2 regions of the Bacillus sp. VA13 genome follow, and region 2 is predicted to be linked to the other one. Evidence: predicted binding sites of a transcription regulator. Region 2 holds the regulator's gene; the other holds the start of a gene.
What was found. The regulator LexA, encoded in region 2, represses DNA repair genes until DNA is damaged. The targets are predictions, from matches to a motif close to CGAACATATGTTCG.
Positions count from the first base shown of each region.

Region 1: ruvA (Holliday junction branch migration protein RuvA) is a predicted target of LexA. The motif match lies at 3,385-3,398, and genes of this name have one in related genera.

Region 1 covers NZ_JBVQPP010000001.1:1,247,454-1,254,750, reverse strand. Annotated here, with positions in the region: gene AC0C66_RS06550 (phosphotransferase) at 1-115, opposite strand, end outside; gene iolG (inositol 2-dehydrogenase) at 352-1,377, shown strand; gene AC0C66_RS06540 (MFS transporter) at 1,457-2,764, shown strand; gene bofC (sporulation cell-cell signaling protein BofC) at 2,812-3,324, shown strand; gene ruvA (Holliday junction branch migration protein RuvA) at 3,463-4,068, shown strand; gene ruvB (Holliday junction branch migration DNA helicase RuvB) at 4,079-5,083, shown strand; gene AC0C66_RS06520 (DUF2905 domain-containing protein) at 5,076-5,276, shown strand; gene queA (tRNA preQ1(34) S-adenosylmethionine ribosyltransferase-isomerase QueA) at 5,306-6,334, shown strand; gene tgt (tRNA guanosine(34) transglycosylase Tgt) at 6,361-7,297, shown strand, end outside.
Region 2 covers NZ_JBVQPP010000001.1:380,421-387,717, forward strand. Annotated here, with positions in the region: gene AC0C66_RS01620 (poly-gamma-glutamate hydrolase family protein) at 1-88, shown strand, start outside; gene AC0C66_RS01625 (YndM family protein) at 111-563, opposite strand; gene fosM (FosM family fosfomycin resistance protein) at 760-1,182, shown strand; gene AC0C66_RS01635 (hypothetical protein) at 1,259-1,687, shown strand; gene lexA (transcriptional repressor LexA) at 2,081-2,698, opposite strand; gene yneA (cell division suppressor protein YneA) at 2,848-3,165, shown strand; gene AC0C66_RS01650 (YneB family resolvase-like protein) at 3,184-3,837, shown strand; gene AC0C66_RS01655 (DUF896 domain-containing protein) at 3,901-4,134, shown strand; gene tkt (transketolase) at 4,303-6,306, shown strand; gene sirA (sporulation inhibitor of replication protein SirA) at 6,461-6,907, shown strand; gene AC0C66_RS01670 (YneF family protein) at 6,993-7,211, shown strand; gene ynzD (aspartyl-phosphate phosphatase YnzD) at 7,285-7,297, opposite strand, start outside.

The DNA.
Region 1 (7,297 bases), 870 kb from region 2:
CGCTTCTTCCCTTGCCGATTAGTGTTAATTCCTCGGGTTTTTCTTTGACTTTATCAAATCTGCTGTTCTTGCGGTATATGACTGAATGGGCCAGTGCCTCTGCTTTTGTCAGCATTTCATTCACCTTCTTTGCTCTATTTTATGCAGTTGTTTATAGGAAAATCATAAACTGTTCAGGAAAAAGAGCCTAATTCTAGTGTATCTGGTCTTGAAGAAGAAGGCTACCTATAAGCATTAATTGTGATAAAAGAGACATAGAGCGCTCATTTCTATTCTTGAAAAGCGCTTACAAATGGGATAGTATTAATTTTAAATAAAGCGCTTTCGTAAATGTTCAAGGGGGAACAAGCCATGACAAAACAGATTGTGACAGGGATTATCGGTGCAGGGCGCATCGGCAAACTTCATGTTCAAAATATACGCCGGATTCCTCATATGAAAATAAAAGCAGTCTCTGATATTCAGGTAAGCCGTATAAAAAGCTGGGCCGACAGTCATCAGATTGAATACATAACCTCTGATTATCGTGAGTTATTACATGACCCGGATATTGACGCTGTTTTTATTTGCTCGCCGACAGCCGTACATGCACAGATGATAAGAGAAGCAGCCGAGGCGAAAAAGCATATTTTTTGTGAGAAGCCCGTCAGTTTCTCTCTGGACGAAACAAAAGAAGCGCTTGCGGCCGTCCGGAAACACGGGGTTGCACTCCAAGTCGGATTCAACCGCCGTTTTGATCCTCATTTTAAGAAAATCAAAACAATTGTTGAAAATGGTGAAATCGGTACGCCCCATTTATTAAAAATTACGTCGCGGGACCCAGAGCCCCCGAATATAGATTATGTCCGTACTTCAGGCGGCTTGTTTATGGATATGTCGATCCATGATTTTGATATGGCCAGGTATATTGTGGGAAGCGAAGTGACGGAAGTGTATGCAAAAGGGGCGGCTCTGGTGAATCCCTCTTTTGCAGAGCTGGGCGATATTGATACGGCTGTCATTACACTGACTTTTGAAAACGGTGCCATGGCTGTGATTGACAACAGCCGCCAAGCTGTGTACGGATATGACCAGCGGGTCGAGGTTTTCGGGACGAAAGGCTCTGCAGCGGCGGACAACAGCAGGCCGACGACGGTTGAAGTGTCAACTGCTGATTTTGTGATGAAGGATAAACCGCATTTCTTTTTCCTTGAACGTTATAAAGATGCGTATGAGGAGGAGATTCTTCGGTTTGCAGAAGCGATCAAAACAAACCGGGAAACTGCCTGCACCGGCAATGACGGTTTTCAGGCGGAACGGATCGCCAGAGCGGCACAGCAATCGCTTGCTTTTGGCATGCCTGTCAGTATTGAGCATACTGAAAAAGTCGCTTTTTGACCAAACGGGATTACATTTCAGCAAGCTTGGGTATAGAACCTCCATTGATACTTTAGAAAAAAAGTAGGCGGTGGAGAAAATGAATACAGCACATGCTAAAGGAAATGTTTTGGATAAAATTGGAATTCCTTCTCACATGGTTTGGGGTTATATTGGCGTTGTCATCTTTATGGTTGGAGACGGGCTCGAACAAGGCTGGCTGTCTCCTTTTCTCGTTGATCATGGTCTCAGCATGCAGCAATCCGCAACGTTATTTACCATGTACGGCATTGCTGTCACCATCTCGGCTTGGCTATCAGGCACGTTTGTCCAAACTTGGGGGCCAAGAAAAACGATGACTGTCGGCTTGCTTGCATTTATCCTCGGTTCGGCCGCTTTTATCGGCTGGGCGATTCCTCATATGCATTATCCGGCTCTCTTAGGCAGCTATGCACTTAGAGGATTAGGATATCCGCTGTTTGCATACTCTTTTCTCGTGTGGGTGTCATACAGCACCTCTCATCATATTCTCGGAAAAGCCGTCGGCTGGTTTTGGTTTATGTTTACGTGCGGCCTTAACGTACTCGGTCCGTTCTATTCCAGCTATGCGGTTCCGGTCTTTGGAGAAATCAATACGCTTTGGAGCGCTTTACTGTTTGTGGCGGCAGGCGGATTCCTCGCCCTATTTTTTAACAAAGATAAATTTACACCGGTACAAAAACAAGATCAGCCGAAATGGAAAGAACTGTCGAAGGCATTTACAATTATGTTTGAAAACCCTAAAGTCGGCATCGGCGGAGTGGTCAAGACGATTAATGCCATAGGACAATTCGGATTTGCCATCTTTCTCCCTACTTATTTAGCGCGTTACGGGTATTCCGTTTCGGAATGGCTGCAAATATGGGGGACGTTATTTTTTGTGAATATAGTGTTTAATATCATTTTCGGTGCAGTCGGAGATAAACTTGGCTGGCGGAATACCGTGATGTGGTTTGGCGGTGTCGGGTGCGGTATTTTTACGCTGGCGCTTTATTACACGCCACAGTTGATCGGGCATCAGTATTGGGTGCTGATGATTATCGCTTGCTGTTACGGTGCGGCATTGGCTGGCTACGTTCCATTAAGCGCGCTTTTGCCGACGCTTGCACCTGATAATAAAGGCGCTGCCATGTCAGTGTTGAATCTGGGATCTGGTTTATGTGCGTTTATCGCGCCGGGCATCGTAAGTCTTTTCATTGGACCGCTCGGCGCAGGCGGGGTCATTTGGATCTTTGCGGTATTGTATTTTTTCAGCGCTTTTCTGACACAATTCTTGACGATTTCTGAGAAAAGCGCCGGTGTGTATACGGAGGAACGGCTTGTCAGAGAAAACGTGCAAACAAATTTCGAGAAAACGGTTAAGCAGTAGCCTCTTTGGTCAAACTAGTCATAAACGTGTGCAAAGAGGTGTAGAGGGTGAAACGATTCAGCACGGCGTATCTTTTGCTGGGCATTCTTTGCTCAGCCGCAGCATTTCTAATAGATGCTCCTCCCCGCGCGCTTGGGGCGGAAGTGGAGCACTATGAACCGCTGCAAGTGCATGTGCAGCTTGAGAAAGTGTATTTGGACGGAGATGTCAGCATTGAGCATAAACGTGAAAAAGTGCTTTCTATGGATGATTTTTGGGCAGCCTATGCCGGCTGGACGCTTGTCGAACAAAAAAAGGGATATGTGCTCTTCCGGAAGCAAATGGACGATATTTCACCGCTCAGTAAGGTAAATGGGTATATCGGTGTATCGGATAATGGAGTGATCTCCACTTTTCATGGTCGGCCTGAGTCAGCTTCCGAACCGATTCAGTCTTTTTTTCAAATTGATTTAGAAAGGCTGGAAAGCCATATGCAAAAAAATCTGCTGAAAGGCATTCCATTTCGGACAAAAGCGGAGTTTGAGGATGTCATAGAACACATAAAGACATACAGCGGGTAACGTCCGCTGATTGAAGACATGTAATCATGTCTTTTTTTTCGTGGAAGAATGAGAGAGAAGCGAACGTATGTTAACTTTTCTATAAGACTTTGGCTGTTTTTATGGTACAATGAAGAACAGTCAAAGAGGTGAATTTGCGTGATTGAATTTGTTAAAGGGACGATTGATTATGTATCTCCCCAATATATTGTGATAGAGAACGGCGGCATTGGCTATCAGATTTTCACGCCGAATCCATTTATATATAAGGAGAGAAACCAAGAAACGATTTTTACGTACCATCATATCAGAGAGGATGCTTTTTCGCTTTACGGTTTTTCAACAAGAGAGGAGAAGGCGCTCTTTACAAAACTGTTAAACGTGACCGGAATCGGTCCAAAAGGCGCACTCGCCATCTTGGGCTCAGGTGATCCGGGAGCGGTAATCCAAGCGATTGAAAATGAGGATGAAGCCTTTTTGGTCAAGTTTCCTGGTGTAGGAAAGAAAACTGCTCGCCAGATTATTCTTGACTTAAAAGGAAAACTCGCTGATGTTGTGCCTGAAATGATTGAAAATCTGTTTAATCATGAAGAAAGGCTTGAACAACAAACAGCAGAAACAGCTCTCGAAGAAGCGCTAGAGGCCCTCAGGGTTCTCGGATATGCTGAAAAAGAAATCAAAAAGGTGCTTCCTCACTTAAAAGAAGATACTGGACTCACAACAGACCAATATGTGAAAAAAGCATTACAAAAACTATTGAAGTAAGGTGATGTTCATGGATGAACGGCTCGTCTCAAGTGAAGCAGACAACCATGAATCAGTGATAGAGCAAAGCCTGAGGCCGCAAAATTTGGCTCAGTATATCGGGCAGCATAAGGTGAAAGAAAATTTGCGCGTGTTTATAGATGCGGCAAAAATGAGACAGGAGACACTTGATCATGTTCTTCTGTACGGGCCGCCCGGACTCGGGAAAACAACGCTTGCTTCCATCGTTGCCAATGAAATGGGAGTGGAATTGCGGACGACATCAGGACCTGCGATTGAAAGACCTGGTGACTTGGCTGCCATATTAACGGCGCTGGAGCCGGGAGATGTATTATTTATCGATGAAATACATAGGCTTCATAGATCGATTGAAGAGGTGCTGTATCCTGCGATGGAAGACTTTTGTCTGGATATTGTGATCGGCAAAGGCCCTTCTGCCCGCTCAGTCCGGCTCGATCTTCCTCCTTTTACGCTGGTAGGCGCAACGACGAGGGTAGGGCTTTTGACGGCGCCGTTAAGAGATCGTTTCGGCGTCATGTCTCGCCTTGAGTACTATACGCAAGAAGAGCTGGCGGACATTGTCACAAGAACCGCTGATGTATTCGAGGTTGAAATTGATAACCCGTCTGCTCTCGAAATCGCGAGGCGATCGAGAGGTACGCCCCGCGTAGCGAACCGTTTGCTGAGAAGGGTCCGTGACTTCGCCCAGGTGCTGGGTGACAGCCGGATTACGGAAGAGATTTCACAGGATGCGCTTGAGCGGCTTCAGGTTGACCGTCTCGGTTTGGATCATATTGATCACAAGCTGCTGATGGGCATGATCGAAAAATTTAACGGCGGCCCGGTGGGTCTTGATACCATTTCAGCCACAATCGGCGAAGAACCGCATACGATTGAAGACGTGTACGAACCGTACCTCCTGCAAATCGGATTTATCCAAAGAACGCCGCGGGGAAGGATCGTGACACCGGCCGTTTATCATCATTTCCAAATGGAGGCTCCCCGATATGACTGAATTCCCTAAGATCATTATGATTCTTGGTGCTGTTTTGCTTATCATCGGAGCAGTGTTGCATTTTGTCGGCAAGATGCCGGGAGATATTTTTGTGAAAAAAGGAAATGTCACGTTTTTCTTCCCGGTTGTCACTTGTATCATCATAAGTGTGGTATTATCAATTTTGCTTAATCTATTCGGCAAAATGAAATAACAAAAGACTAGAATAAAGGTGAAATCATCATGAAAGTCGATTTATTTGATTTTGAATTACCGGAACGTTTAATTGCACAAGTGCCGTTGGAGCAGCGTGATGCTTCAAGGCTGATGGTGCTTGATAAACATACAGGAGAGCTGACTGACAGCTCGTTTAAACACATTATCAGCTTCTTTAAAGAAGGAGATTGTCTTGTGCTGAACAATACCCGTGTGCTGCCTGCGCGGTTATTCGGCACAAAAGAGGATACTGGCGCGAAAGTGGAACTGCTTTTGCTGAAACAGGAAGCTGGTGACAGGTGGGAAACACTTGCCAAACCGGCGAAACGGGTAAAAAAAGGAACCATTGTGACATTTGGAGACGGAAGGTTGAAGGCTGTCTGCACGGAAGAGCTTGAGCATGGCGGCAGAAAAATGGAATTCCAGTATGACGGTATTTTCTACGAAGTGCTGGAATCCCTTGGAGAGATGCCGCTCCCGCCATATATTAAAGAACAGCTTGATGACAGAGAGCGCTACCAGACCGTGTATTCTAAAGAAATCGGCTCAGCGGCCGCGCCTACTGCAGGCCTTCACTTCACGGAAGAAATCTTACAGCAATTGAAAGACAAAGGTGTGCAAATTGAGTTCATCACTCTGCACGTAGGCCTTGGAACGTTTCGCCCTGTGAGTGCCGATGACGTTGAAGAGCATAATATGCATGCGGAGTTTTATCAAATGTCAGAAGAAACGGCTGCAGCCTTAAACAAAGTGAGAGAAAAGGGCGGCCGGATCATTTCCGTCGGCACGACATCGACACGCACGCTTGAAACGATTGCCGGGGAACATGACGGGCAATTTAAAGCATCAAGCGGCTGGACATCTATTTTTATTTATCCGGGCTATGAATTTAAAGCCATTGACGGAATGATTACAAACTTCCATTTGCCGAAATCGTCTTTGATTATGCTGGTGAGCGCGCTTGCTGGAAGAGAAAACGTTCTGCGCGCTTATAATCATGCGGTGGAAGAGGAATACCGTTTCTTCAGCTTCGGAGACGCGATGCTGATTCTATAATTTAAGAACAGGAGGCCTCATCAAAAGTGGCTGAACAACCAATACGCTATGAATTTATAAAAGAATGCAAACAAACAGGAGCGCGGCTGGGCAAAGTGCATACCCCTCACGGCTCCTTTGAAACGCCAGTTTTTATGCCGGTCGGCACACTGGCGACAGTCAAAACGATGTCACCTGAAGAGCTGAAAGCAATGGATGCGGGCATCATTTTAAGCAACACCTATCACCTATGGCTCCGCCCGGGTCACGATATTGTCAAAGAAGCCGGAGGGCTCCATAAATTTATGAACTGGGACCGCGCGATTTTAACAGATTCAGGCGGTTTTCAGGTCTTTTCTTTAAGCAAGTTTCGTAATATAGAGGAAGAGGGCGTTCATTTCCGCAATCACCTAAATGGAGACAAGCTGTTTTTATCTCCGGAAAAAGCGATGGAGATCCAAAACGCACTCGGCTCTGATATTATGATGGCGTTTGACGAATGCCCGCCATATCCGGCAGAGTACGATTATATGAAGCGGTCAGTAGAACGGACAAGCCGCTGGGCAGAACGCTGCCTGAATGCCCACAACCGTCAGGATGAACAAGGGCTGTTTGGCATTGTACAAGGCGGAGAATATGAAGATCTGCGCACGCAAAGCGCGAAGGACTTGATTTCTCTTGATTTTCCGGGATATGCTATAGGCGGGTTATCTGTCGGTGAACCGAAGGATGTCATGAACCGTGTGCTCGAGTTTACAACACCGCTTTTGCCGAAGGATAAACCGAGATATCTGATGGGAGTTGGTTCTCCGGACGCGCTGATCGACGGAGCGATCCGCGGGGTCGACATGTTTGACTGTGTGCTGCCTACCCGGATTGCAAGAAACGGCACTGTGTTTACAGCTGAAGGCCGTCTCAATATGAAAAATGCGAAATTTGAAAGAGACTTCCGTCCGATTGATGAAGAGTGTGATTGCTATACAT
Region 2 (7,297 bases):
TTCTTTAAAAAGCAGATCTGTTACTCAAAATGAGAGGTTTTATGATTTCACAGAAGTGATGTCCCGTTTTATCAATAATAGCTACTGAAAAATAGGAGGCGCTAAGCCTCCTATTCCTCATGCTTCTCATTCGTAACGTCAGGAAACAGCTCGTCTGCGGCTTCTGTTTGATACTGCAGTGTGTTATCCCTGGCTGACAGTTCATTTCGGAAGGTTTCATCCAGCACATTTTTTAGCAAATACCGATGAAAAAAGTATTCAAAAACAGTAAGACAGAGGGCGGAAAGTAGAGCAGCTGCAAACGGTGGGAAATCATTTCTTGTTTGGGTTAAAACAAAGACCCAAAGAATAACGAATGAAAGTCCAAAGTCAGCCAATGAAGCTGTAATATTGTTTGTTCGCGGAAGGACGAGCATGTCACCGGATAGATAGGAAACAAAACCTAGGAAAAGTGCAATAAACATTACACTTAAAAAGGGCGCGTGATAGACTCTGTCCAAAATCACATATAAAAGGGCGAGAGTGAAAGCAACCTTTGAAGCAAGAGCAATGATATGTTTCATTTGACCACCTAAATTGTTATTTTTGAAGAAAACCCTTGGCTGTAAACAAATTATAAAAACATAAGTAATTCAATTCGACAATCATTATTTTAAACAATCCGATTTTGTTTACACTGGTATTTTTTGCTGACTGCATGAAACTTTTTTGGAAAAAAGTCGTACATATGGATGATCAGCTTTCAAGGGGGAATGATTTGTGAAGGTAAAAGGAATCAATCACTTATTATTTTCAGTTTCTCATCTGTATACATCGATTGATTTTTATCAAAAAGTGTTTGATGCCAAGCTTCTGGTAAAGGGAAAAACAACAGCATATTTTGATTTAAATGGCATTTGGCTTGCGCTTAATGAAGAACCTGACATTCCGAGAAATGACATTAAGGAGTCTTATACCCATATTGCATTTACTATTGAAGATCAAGAGTTTGAGGAAATGTCAGCAAAATTAAAAAGGCTTCATGTCAATATCCTGCCTGGCAGAGAACGAGATGAACGCGATCGAAAATCAATTTATTTTACCGACCCTGACGGCCACAAGTTTGAATTTCATACCGGAACCCTTCAAGACAGGCTTCGTTATTATAAACAGGAAAAAACGCATATGGATTTTTATGATTGAAACGACCTCTTGATATTACACAGAACATATACATAAATCTCATGTAGGGTTAAAATGTGGTAAAGGAGGGGTGTAATTGAAAATAAGTATCTTAGGCTTAACAGCAGTTTTGATGTGTTTTTTTGGCATTGGCAGTACCCATGTGTCAGCTTTAGATTTTGATCACAAAACAGACTTTATTTTAAATGACAGCACAAAATCGTTTGTTCTGGAAAATATCAGTGATGTCCCGGCGATCGACTATATTTTAGGCTATCAGTTTACGATCTTGGGAGCCAATACTTGTTCAGTTGAGATTAAACTTCAGCGAATGGGGCTTACGGGAGAATATACCACACTGAGCACGAAGCAATTCAGCGGCAGCTGGTTTGATTTTAGTGCTCAGGATAAGGTTTCTATCGATCCGTTTCACCGATACCGTATATTAGCAGAAGAACACTCAGAAAACTGCACGAGTGTTCGGGTAAAGGGCAGTTGTGGTATACAATATTTTCATTTTGATTGAAGCTCACGTTGATCAAGAGAAGTGAGCTGTTTTTTAGAAAATGTTGAACCAACTACACTATGTACTAAATTTTCATTAAAATTCAATTACTGCCGCGCTCCTTACATAAACATGAAACCACGTCATTCCACGACCTAAGAAAATGAAACATTTTTAAGGACATAACGTCTAATATTTTAAACGGACAATATTCAGATAAAAGTTTCCTGAAGGAAAGAAAATTTCTTGACTTCAACAATTGTTTGGTGGATAATTATGGTGTAAACATGATGTTCTTTTTCCTCCTATTCAGGCTCGCACCCATAAGTCAGGGCGAGCCTGCTTTTTTGTACAATAAACCCCCTCTCCATAAAGGAAGAGGGGGTTATTTCATGCATTTGATAGATCAATAGGTTAATGGACGGTTCTGAACACGCCAATCACTTTCCCTAGAATGCTGACATTCTGCAAGATGATAGGTTCCATCGTTGGGTTTTCAGGCTGTAAGCGAATGTGAGTATCCTCTTTATAGAAACGTTTTACCGTAGCTTCATCATCTTCTGTCATCGCAACTACAATTTCCCCGTTGTTCGCTGTATTTTGCTGTTTAACGATGACATAATCCTTATCGAGAATACCAGCATCAATCATACTGTCTCCCATAATCTCCAGCATAAACACATGCTCGTCCGGAGGAACCATACGGTCAGGAAGCGGAAAATATTCTTCAATATTTTCTACTGCTGTAATAGGAGATCCCGCCGTGACTTTCCCGATGACCGGTACATTAACGACCTGACTTTGCGGAATGTCTACTTCTTCATCAAGTATTTCTATTGCTCTAGGTTTTGTCGGATCCCGTCTGATCAGCCCTTTTGTTTCCAAACGGGCCAAATGGCCGTGGACAGTTGAGCTGGACGCAAGCCCAACAGCCTCTCCGATTTCTCTCACGGAAGGCGGATATCCTTTTGATTTAACCTCTGCTTTAATAAAACGGAGGATATCAAGTTGCCTTTTTGATAGCTTCGTCATTTTTCGCACCTCAAAACGTCGATTTTAAGAAGATTATAGCATGATTTTCCTTACAGTACAAACATAGGTTCGAAAAAACAATTGACAGAAACGTTTGTTCGTATATACTGAAATTATAAAAAAGCGAACGAACATTCCTGTTGGAGGTTATGATCATGAGTAAAGAATCTATTATTTTTGTCGGTCTATTCACAGTGATTTTGAGCGCGGTTATCCTTTTGCTGTCATATACAAGCAGCGGTCAGGAACTTAATCAGTATGCTAAAATAGAAGTCCAGCAAGGCGACACACTTTGGTCAATTGCTGATCAGGTAGCAGATACAAAAAAGATAAACAAAAACGATTTTATTGAATGGGTAGCTGATAAAAATCATCTTCAGACGTCTGATATCCAGCCGGGAGATGAGTTGGTGATTCCATTGAAAAAGAAGCATCAGGATGCATATAAATTGGCAACTGTAAGATAGAGAGGAAAGATAGAAAAAATGAAAGCACTCATATATGCCCGCGTAAGCACAAATAAAGAACAGCAGGAAACTTCATTAAAGCGGCAGGTGGAGGAGCTAACGGCCATTGCAGCCGAGAACGGCATGGAAGTCGTCAAAGTGATTTCTGAAAAAGCCAGCGGATATGAAATGGATCGTGACGGTGTATTTGAGCTGCTTGATGAGATCAAGAATTCGGGAATTGATGTTATTTTGGTTCAGGATGAGACTAGGCTCGGTCGGGGAAATGCAAAAATCGCCCTGCTCCATTGTATCTACAGAGAAGATGTGAAAGTCTATACAACGGCTCACAGAGGTGAACTGGAGTTATCGGAGGCTGACTCGATGGTGCTGGAGATCGTCAGCATTGTGGAAGAGTACCAGAGGAAAATTCACAATATGAAAATCAAGCGGGGAATGAAGCGTGCAGTAAAAAACGGTTTTAAACCGCAAAAAAACCTGAAAAACCAACATGAAAACAGCGGAAAGGAAAGAATAGAGGTCCCAATCTCAGAGATCGTTCGCCTAAGAGCGAATAAACTGACGTTCGCAGAAATTGCCGCAACGCTAAGAGGGTTTGGCTATGATGTGTCTAAAGCGACCGTCCACCGGCGGTATCAGGAATACATAGAGAATGACGAGACAGCCGAGTGAATCAGTTGTAAAACTCTTTTTGATCTAGTACTATATAGACAAAATGCAATAAAGGAGTTTAACATGATTTCAAACGCTAAAATTGCCAGAATTAATGAACTTGCTGCTAAAGCCAAAGCTGGCGTTATGACAGAAGAAGAAAAAGCCGAACAGCAAAAGCTTCGTCAAGAGTACTTGAAAGGTTTTCGCTCTTCTATGAAAAACACGTTAAAAAGTGTGAAAATCATTGACCCAGAAGGCAATGATGTAACACCAGAAAAGCTAAAAAAAGAACAACAAAATAACAAACTTCACTAATATAAGAGGAATACGGAAATATCGTATTCCTCTTTTGCATATACTATAAGCAAAACTCTTATGTGACAAAATTCAACAAGTTTCTCTCAAATTTAAGCTGAAACAGTTGAGAAAAAGTCGTCAGACATTTATGATGTAAGGGTACAACACATAAGGAAGGGGATTTTTATGGATACAATTGAAAAGAAATCAGTTGCTACCATTCGCACACTGTCAATAGACGCTATTGAAAAAGCAAATTCTGGTCACCCAGGGATGCCAATGGGGGCCGCTCCAATGGCATACACGCTGTGGACAAAATTTATGAACGTAAGTCCGGCAAACCCTGGCTGGTTTAACCGTGACCGTTTTGTTTTATCTGCTGGACACGGATCAGCACTTTTATACAGCATGCTTCATTTAAGCGGGTTTGATCTTAGCATCGAAGATCTTAAGGGATTCCGCCAGTGGGGCAGCAAAACACCTGGACATCCTGAATTCGGACATACTGCAGGTGTTGATGCGACAACAGGTCCACTCGGCCAAGGAATTGCCATGGCGGTCGGAATGGCTATCGCTGAACGCCATTTAGCAGAAACTTACAACCGCGATTCATTTAACGTAGTCGATCATTATACATACAGTATTTGCGGTGATGGTGATTTAATGGAAGGCATTTCTTCTGAAGCCGCTTCACTCGCAGGCCATCTTCAGCTTGGCCGTCTGATCGTATTATACGATTCTAATGACATCTCTCTCGATGGAGATCTCGACCGTTCATTCTCAGAAAACGTGAAACAGCGTTTTGAAGCAATGAATTGGGAAGTTCTTTATGTTGAGGATGGAAACAACATCGAAGAATTAACAGCGGCTATCGAAAAAGCACGCCAAAATGAAAAGAAACCTACATTAATTGAAGTGAAAACGACAATCGGTTTCGGTTCACCTAACCGTGCTGGCACATCCGGTGTTCACGGTGCTCCGCTTGGTAAAGAGGAAAGCAAGTTAACAAAAGAAGCTTACGCGTGGACGTATGAAGAAGATTTCTACGTACCGTCAGAAGTATATGAGCATTTTGCTGCAGTGGTTAAAGAATCAGGCGAGAAAAAAGAACAAGAATGGAATGCTCAATTCGCTAAATATAAAGAAGTTTATCCTGAACTTGCTGAACAGCTTGAGCTGGCAATCAAAGGAGAACTTCCGAAGGACTGGGATCAAGAGGTTCCTGTTTATGAAAAAGGAAGCAGCCTGGCATCCCGTGCCTCTTCCGGTGAAGTTCTCAACGGACTTGCGAAAAAAATTCCATTCTTTGTCGGAGGATCTGCTGACCTAGCGGGATCAAACAAAACGACAATTAAAAATGCCGGTGATTTTACAGCTGTTGATTACTCAGGCAAAAACTTCTGGTTCGGTGTTCGTGAATTTGCGATGGGTGCAGCCTTAAATGGTATGGCGCTCCATGGCGGACTGCGTGTATTCGGCGGAACTTTCTTTGTCTTCTCTGATTACCTGCGTCCGGCAATTCGCCTTGCAGCGTTAATGGGTCTCCCTGTCACTTATGTCTTCACACATGACAGTATTGCGGTAGGTGAAGACGGCCCGACGCACGAGCCTGTTGAACAGCTTGCTTCACTCCGTGCGATGCCTAATCTTTCCTTGATCCGTCCTGCAGACGGAAATGAGACAGCGGCAGCATGGAAGCTTGCAGTGCAAAGCACTGATCAGCCAACAGCGCTAATATTGACACGCCAAAACCTTCCTACGATTGACCAAACTGCTGAAGAAGCATTGGCAGGAGTGGAAAAAGGAGCATATGTCGTTTCTAAATCTAAAAACGAAACACCTGACGCTCTTCTTATCGCTTCAGGCTCTGAAGTAGGCCTTGCGATTGAAGCACAAGCTGAATTGGCAAAAGAAAATATCGATGTTTCTGTTGTCAGCATGCCTTCAATGGACCGTTTCGATAAACAATCTGTTGAATACAAAAACTCTGTCCTTCCTGCAGATGTGAAAAAACGTCTTGCGATTGAGATGGGCGCATCATTTGGATGGGGCAAATACACAGGGCTTGATGGAGACGTGCTCGGCATAGACCGATTCGGTGCATCTGCTCCTGGCGAAACCGTCATCAATGAATACGGATTCTCAGTTCCAAACGTAGTGAACCGAGTTAAAGCATTACTCAATAAGTAAAAGTCTTTTAAAGAGGATGAGTCAAATCATCCTCTTTTTCTTGTTTATCCGACAAAAATAGTATTAGCTGTTTAACAGTAATAGACAATTCTTTCTTTTCTTCTTTTGTATAATAGAGAGCAAATGAAATGCTGCTGGAAAAGGGGATGAAAAGATGGAACGTCACTACTATACGTACCTGATAAAAGAGGAGTTTGCTAATCACTATTTCGGGCGGGAATCGGTTATGTTTGAGCTGTTTCAAGACTATCATTGGACAAGCCTGACAAAGCAGCAGTATGAAATGACAGAGAAACAGATTCAATATATTACACAGCCAATCCCGATTCTACATATGCATCAGCGGTTAAAAATGAATTTACACAATACGGATTACAGGCAGCTAGATTATATTTATAGATTAGCTTTGCCGAAAGCAAAAGGCCACGCGACGTTTATGATGAAGGAGCACATGATAGAATTAGTGGCTTCGGGGGATTACGAGGCAGAAACGATCTTCTTTGAGGTGTTGAGAAAAGTAAGCCCTTGCTTTCTGGCTATGGATTTTAATTCGAAGCGTTATGGATGGCTAAATCCGGTGAAAGAAAGAAATTTTGTCTAAAACCGAAGAAAAAGAGATGTAAATGTTGTATAATAGCTTTTGGTTTAGTACACTTTAAACTAGACAACATGAAGGAGGAAATAAAATGACTTTATGGGTTGGCATCCTAGTGGGCGTAGTTGCATTGCTCATAGGTGTTGCACTCGGGTTTTTTATTGCTCGTAAATATATGATGAGCTACCTTAAAAAGAATCCGCCTATTAATGAACAAATGTTACGCATGATGATGATGCAAATGGGAATGAAACCTTCTCAAAAGAAAATCAATCAAATGATGAAAGCCATGAATAATCAAACGAAATAATACGTAAAGATTATGATATAGAGAAACATGGTTATAAAATAAAAAACCCTTATACGGGTTTTTTATTTTGCAATCATTCATCACCC